DNA from 2 places in the Mesorhizobium sp. WSM4821 genome. Region 1 is predicted to be linked to the other one. Evidence: predicted binding sites of a transcription regulator. Region 1 holds the regulator's gene; the other holds the start of a gene.

The links. The regulator LexA, encoded in region 1, represses DNA repair genes until DNA is damaged. The targets are predictions, from matches to a motif close to TGTTCNNNNTGTGTTCNG.
Region 2: the regulator LexA is predicted to act here: its motif matches at 2,214-2,231, upstream of AC0NID_RS04900 (DNA recombination protein RmuC).

The regions. Positions count from the first base shown of each region.
Region 1 covers NZ_CM148371.1:4,468,399-4,472,031, reverse strand. The annotation lists gene AC0NID_RS21670 (molybdopterin molybdotransferase MoeA) at 1-1,091, shown strand, start outside; gene lexA (transcriptional repressor LexA) at 1,197-1,934, shown strand; partial or broken gene AC0NID_RS21660 (ComEC/Rec2 family competence protein) at 1,928-3,633, opposite strand, start outside.
Region 2 covers NZ_CM148371.1:1,067,512-1,071,144, reverse strand. The annotation lists gene AC0NID_RS04910 (transglutaminase-like domain-containing protein) at 1-352, shown strand, start outside; gene AC0NID_RS04905 (GFA family protein) at 456-860, shown strand; gene AC0NID_RS04900 (DNA recombination protein RmuC) at 909-2,180, opposite strand; gene def (peptide deformylase) at 2,286-2,831, shown strand; gene fmt (methionyl-tRNA formyltransferase) at 2,842-3,633, shown strand, end outside.

The DNA.
Region 1 (3,633 bases):
TCATGGCGCTCCGCACTCAGCCGCCCTTCAACGCATCCGCCATGGACGGCTATGCCGCGCGGGCCGCGGACGTCGCGTCCGTGCCGGCAAGACTTTCGGTGATCGGCATGGCGCCGGCCGGTCGCGGCTTCACCGGGACGGTCGGTGAGAAGCAGGCCGTGCGCATCTTCACCGGCGCGCCGCTTCCCGCGGGCGCAGACACGATCGTCATCCAGGAAAATGTCCGCGACCTCGGCGGCGGCAACATCGAAGTGACCGCATCGACGGTCGAAGGCCGCAACATCCGCCGCCTCGGGCTCGACTTCTCGAAGGGCGACGTTCTGCTGGAGAAAGGCCGCCTGCTCGATCCGGCGGCTTTGTCGCTGGCCGCGTCGGCCAACCATCCGCAAGTCAGCGTGGTGAAACGGCCGCTGGTCGCCATCATCGCCACCGGCGACGAATTGCTGCCGCCGGGCAGCGACCTTGGCCCCGATCAGATCATCTCGTCCAATGCCTATGGCGTCGCCGCCGCGGCCCGCTCGGTCGGCGCGCGTGCCCTCGATCTCGGCATCGCCGCAGACCGCAAGGAGGCGATCGCTGCGCTGGTGAAAAAAGCGGTCGAGGCAGGAGCCGACGTCATCGTCACGCTGGGCGGCGCCTCGGTCGGCGATCACGACCTCGCCCATGACGTGCTGACCGGCGAAGGCATGACGCTCGATTTCTGGAAGATCGCCATGCGGCCCGGCAAGCCGCTGATGTTCGGGCGGCTGGGCGACATCCGCTGCATCGGCCTGCCCGGCAATCCGGTGGCGAGCCTGGTCTGCACGCAGCTCTTCCTGAAGCCGCTGCTTGCGCGGTTCGGCGGCCGCGCCTACCGCCAGGACATGCGTGAGGCACGGCTGGGGACCGCGATGCCGGCCAACGACGTCAGGCAGGACTATGTACGCGCCGTCGTGAAGGAAGAAGCCGGCGTGCTGCTGGCGACACCGTTCGCCATCCAGGATTCCTCGATGCTTAGAATGCTGGCAGAAGCCAACGGGCTGATCGTGCGCGAGCCGTTCGCTCCCCCAGCTGCGACTGGCGCCGCCTGCAGCGTGCTGATGCTACGCTGAACAAAACGTCAACACATTCATTAAACTTTAAACGGTTGCAGAACACAACTGGAACAGATAGTGTTTGTTCTGGGTTTGTTTTTCTGATTCTGTCGGGGGTTCGCGATGCTGACACGCAAACAACATGAACTGCTAATGTTCATCCACGAACGGCTGAAGGAAAGCGGCATTCCGCCTTCCTTCGACGAGATGAAGGAGGCACTCGACCTCGCCTCCAAGTCGGGAATACATCGGCTGATCACGGCGCTGGAGGAGCGCGGCTTCATTCGCCGCCTGCCCAACCGCGCCCGCGCGCTTGAGGTGCTGCGCCTGCCCGATTCGATCGCGCCCGGCCTCAATGCGGCGCGCAAATTCTCGCCAAGCGTCATTCAAGGCAGCCTTGGGCAGGGCAATCTCGGACGACAGATCAAGCCGGCGCCTTCACGCATGCCTGCGGCCGGAAATGACGACGACGTCGTTGCCACCGTATCCATCCCGGTGATGGGCCGCATCGCTGCCGGCGTGCCGATCGATGCCATCCAGCACCAGACGCATTCGATCTCGGTACCGCCGGACATGATCATGGGCGGCGAGCATTATGCTTTGGAGGTCAAGGGCGATTCGATGATCGAGGCCGGCATTTTCGACGGCGACACGGTCATCATCCGCAACGCCGACACGGCGAACCCGGGAGAGATCATCGTGGCATTGGTCGACGAAGAGGAAGCGACGCTGAAGCGATTCCGCCGCAAAGGCGCCTCGATCGCCCTGGAAGCCGCCAATCCGGCCTATGAGACGCGCATCTTCGGGCCGGACCGGGTCAAGGTGCAAGGCAAGCTTGTCGGATTGATCCGGCGTTACTGAGCGGCGGCTTTTTTGGGTTTCTCGGCCTTGCGGTATGGCGGCAGGCCCCTCGCCTCTCGAGAAAACTTTCGCTGCACATGCCAGGGCCGGTACGGTTCTTCGACGGCGAAACGAATTTTTGCGCGCGTCGTCGCCGATTGCGGATCGAAGAAGACGGCGGCACTGCCCATGCGAGCGAGTTGCCGTTTGGTCACGACGAGGACCAGCGGATTGCGGCAGGGATTGTAATAGGCTGTAGCATCGTCGATGACGATCAGATCAGCAAAGGCACAGGCTGGCCGCGCGGTTTTGCGGTCGTCGGCGAGCGCGACGATCGCGCCGGACGGATGCCGGGCGAGGCACAGACCGGCAGAGCAGTAGAATGGCGCGCCCGGCGGCAGGTCCGCCGGATCGGTGATGTTGAACTGCATATCTGTTTTGGCGAACGTCTCCGGCATGATGATCGTCTCGGCCTTCAGGGCGTGTTTCCAGTTGTCGATGGTAAATTCGTTCGGACGCGCCCGGTTCACGGCAAACTCACCGCCGCCGATTGGTAGAGCGACCAGCCGCGCATTCTCCGAGATCAGCACGTCGGGCGTGGGTGTGTCGGAAATCGTCAGCAGGCCGGCAAGCGCGAAAGGCAGCGCCGCAATCCGCAGCCAGGTCGTCGCCATGGTTGCGATGACAAGTGCGATCGTCGCCAGCAGGACCGACTGCATCGAGATCAGCCCGACCGCGTCGATGGGCGAGCGCTCCGAAATCCATCCGGACACGACGATCATCGCTGTCAGGCCCTTGCCCATCACATAGAGGAAAGGCCCGTCGGCACCGAACGGCATAGCCAGAGCGCTGAGCACGGGCGAAAGGCATGACCACCAGCGAGACGATCGGCATGATCGCCAGATTGGCGAACAGGCTGAGTGGCGAGACCCGCTGGAAATGCCATATGGCAAAAGGCGCCGTAGCGCTTCCCGCGATGATGGAGGTCATGGCGAGGCCGCTCATTGCCACCAGGAATTTTCGTGTGACGAAGCCGAGCGGCGATCGTCGCGGCGGTGGCTCGGTGGCCCTGCCTGCGCGGTAGTCGGACCAGCCGGCATAAGCGCCGACGAGGGCCGCGGTCGCGGCGAAGGACATCTGAAAACTCGGCTCCACAACCTCATGCGGCGACACGACGACGATGACGGCAATCGCCGAGATCGCCAGATTGCGCATGGTGAGCGCCGCCCGGTCGAACAGCACGCGATCAGCATCACCGCCAGCATGATGAAGCTGCGCTCGGCCGCGACCACCACGCCCGAAATGATCAGATAGGCCGCGATCGAAAAGAGTGCGGCCGCGGCCGCGTATTTTTTGACCGGCCGTCGCGAGGAGAAATCGGGAAACAGCGCGAAGGCGCCGCGCAGCAGCCCCATGACCGTGCCGGCAACCAGCGCCATGTGCAGGCCGGAGATGGAGATGATGTGATAGATGCCGGTGCGCCGCATCGCCTCGTTGATCTCTTCGGGGATGCCGGCGCGCACGCCGACGACCAGCGCGGCGGCAATCTCGCCCTCGGCGCCGCCGATGCTGCCGCGAATATGGTCGGCGATGCTCTCCCGCGCGTTCTCGACCGCTGAGGAAAGACGCGCGGCAAGCGGTGCACCATCTGGCGAAGCGCCATCCGGGGGAACAGTTTTTGGAGTGCCAAGGAAAAAGCCGCTGGCGCCAATACCGGCGA
Region 2 (3,633 bases), 3.4 Mb from region 1:
AGCCTACGGCGAACAAAGCGGCGTCTGCCGCGACTTCGCCCATCTCGCCGTCGCCTTCTGCCGCGCCTTGAACATCCCGACGCGCTATTGCACCGGCTACATCAGCGACATCGGCCTGCCGAAGCCGTGGGCGAGCATGGATTTCTGCGCCTGGATGGAGGTCTATCTCGGCGGACGCTGGCATGCCTTCGATCCGCGGAACAATGCGCCGCGCATCGGCCGCATCCTGATCGCCTCCGGCCGCGACGCAGCCGATGTGCCGCTGACCCATATCTTCGGACCGGGCACGCTGGCCGGTTTCAGAGTCTGGACCGAGGAGGTAGTCGAACAGGCGTCGGCGCAGCAGTCTTGAACCACCGGATGGTTCGCGCGTTGTGATTGCTTGTGGAGCTTCGGCGGGGTGTGCGCCGTTAAGCTGCGAGCGTATCAAGGCGTAGCTGAAGGGAGGAACGAAGATGAAAATCGACGGCGGCTGCCATTGCGGCGCCATCACTTACGAGGCGGAGGTCGATCCGGAAAAGACCAATATTTGTCACTGCACCGATTGCCAGCAGCTGACCGGCACAGCCTTTCGCGTGACCGTGCCGGCCCCGGAGGATCACTACCGGATCACCAAGGGCACGCCGAAGGTCTACATCAAGACCGCATCGAGCGGCGCCAGGCGCGCTCAGGCCTTTTGCGGCGAGTGCGGTTCGCATCTCTATGCCACGTCGGTCGGCGACGGGCCGAAAGTCTACGGCATCAGGGTAGGCACGGCGCGGCAGCGCGATGAACTGGTGCCGAGGCGACAGCTGTGGCACCGCTCGGCGCTGCACTGGCTGCCGGAATTCGAAGGCACGACGATCGTCGAGGAGCAGTAGCGCCAGATCCTACCCCAAGCTTCCGCGCCCAACCTTCGGCTCAATATCTCAGTCGTCGCCTTCGACGACCCTTAGTCGCAGCTGACCGGTTTTGGAGTCGGCGATGCGCGCACCCGCTTCGGCCATTGCGCCCCCATGCGTGGTCTCGCCAATTCCCGCACCGCCCTCTGCCGGCTGAACGCCGAACTCCAGCGCCTCGATCTTCTGGCCGCGCTTGGTCACTTTCGATGTCGAGACCAGGATATCGTCGATGTCCTTGGCGGACTGGCCGAAATGGGTCTGCAGCTTGCGCACCCGATCGTCGAGGCGCGAGACGTCCTCCATCAGCCGGATGACCTCGCCCTGGATCAGATGCGCCTGCTCGCGCATGCGGGCATCCTTGAGAATCGCCTGTATGACCTGGATCGACAGCATCAGCAGCGACGGCGAGACGATGACGATCCGGGCGCGGTGGGCTTTATGGACAATCGCCTCGAAATTCTCGTGGATCTCGGCGAACACCGATTCCGACGGCACGAACATGAAGGCGGTGTCCTGCGTCTCGCCCTGAATCAGGTATTTTTCGGATATATCGCGGACATGCACCTCGATGTCGCGCCGAAACGACTGTGCGGCGACCTTCTGCGAATCGGCGCCTTCGGCGGCACGGATGGCGTTCCAGGCTTCCAACGGAAACTTTGCGTCGATGGCAAGCGCCGGTGCGCCGTTCGGCATCTTCACCAGGCAATCGGGCCGGCTGCCGTTCGACAAGGTCGCCTGGAATTCATAGGCGCCGTGCGGCAGGCCGTCGGCGACGATCGCCTCCATGCGCGACTGGCCGAAGGCTCCGCGCGTCTGCTTGTTGGAGAGGATCGCCTGAAGCTGTACGACCTGGCCGGCGAGCGACTGGATATTGCCTTGCGCCATATCGATGACCGCCAGCCGTTCTTGCAGTTTGGCGAGGCTCTCATGCGTCGATTTCGTCTGCTCGGTCATGGTCTGGCCGAGACGGCCAGTCATTGCGTCGAGGCGTTGGCCGATCGACTGCGTGAGTTCGGCCTGCCGTGCGCCGAACACTTCGGCTATGGCGCCCATGCGGCCCTGCATTTCGGCCTGGCTTGCCAGGATGCCGGCCATCCGCGCCTCGGCGTCGCGGGCATGGTCTGCGGCTTCCGCGGCCGCCACCGCACGCGCCCTGGCCGACCGCCAGAGCGCGCCGACGACCGCCATGAACAGGCCCAGGAACAGGATCGCGCCGAATGCCAGTGCGTGGCCGAGCGTGATCGTCGTGGCGCCAAGCCGGGCGACAGGTTCGGACAGGATTGATGTCAGGTCGTTCATATGGGACAGCATAGATGATTCGTCCCGATGGCACAGATCAAAACGTGAACGGCGCTTTCAAACCCCCGGTTGACGCTTTTCGCGCGAGGTCTTAGGTGAGACGCCATGTCGATCAAGCCTCTCATCATCCTTCCCGATCCCGTCCTGCGCCAGGTTTCGAAACCGGTCGAGCGCGTCGACGGTGCTTTGCGCAAGCTCGCCGACGACATGCTGGAGACGATGTATGATGCGCCCGGCATCGGTCTGGCGGCGATCCAGGTCGGCGAACCGCTGCGCATGCTGGTCATCGACCTCGCCAAGGAGGGCGAGACGCCGGCGCCGCATGTCTTCATCAATCCCGAGGTCCTCGAGAGCGCCGATCAGCGCTCGGTCTACGAGGAGGGCTGCCTGTCGATCCCGGACTACTATGCCGAGGTCGAGCGCCCCGCCGCCGTGCGCGTGAAATATCTCGATCGCGACGGCAAGCTGCGGGAGATCGAGGCCGAAGGGCTGACGGCGACCTGCCTGCAGCACGAAATCGACCATCTCAACGGCGTGCTGTTCATCGACCATATCTCGAAGCTCAAGCGCGACATGGTGGTGAAGAAGTTCAAGAAACTCGCCAGAGACAAGGTGTCGGGCAACAAGGCGCCGGGCAGGCTGGTGGGATAAGGCTCAAAAAATGCCCCTGCGCGTCATCTTCATGGGTACGCCTAAATTCTCGGCGCCGACGCTGCGGGCGATCGCCGAAGCCGGGCATGAGATAGAAGCCGTCTACACCCAGCCGCCGCGCGCCGCCGGTCGCCGCGGGCTGGAACTGACGCCGTCGCCGGTGCAGCGCGAGGCGGAGCGGCTGGGCATCACGGTGCGAACGCCGGTGTCGCTGAAGAACGATGCCGAGCAGCAGGCGTTCCGCGCCTTGCGGGCCGATGTCGCCGTCGTCGTCGCCTATGGATTGCTGTTGCCCAAAGCCATTCTCGAGGCGCCGCGGTTTGGCTGCCTCAATGGCCACGCCTCGCTGCTGCCGCGCTGGCGCGGCGCCGCACCCATCCAGCGCGCCGTCATGGCCGGTGACACCGAGACCGGCATGATGGTGATGCGGATGGAGGAAGGTTTGGACACCGGCCCGGTGGCGATGGTTGAAAAATGCGCCATCGGCCCCGATATGACGGCCGGCGACCTGCACGACCGGTTGATGATCGTTGATGCCGCGCTCATGGTGGAAGCACTGGCCCGGCTGGAAAGAGATGCCCTGACATTTACCACACAGGCGACGGCGGGGGTGACCTACGCCAAAAAGATCGATAAAGCGGAGACGCGCGTGGACTGGACGCGGCCTGCTGGCGAAGTCCACGATCATATTCGCGGCCTGTCGCCCTTTCCCGGCGCATGGTGCGAAACCGAAATTGGCGGCCGCTTGGAACGGCTGAAACTGCTTCGCTCGACGCTTTCAGATGGCGCCGGCGAGCCGGGA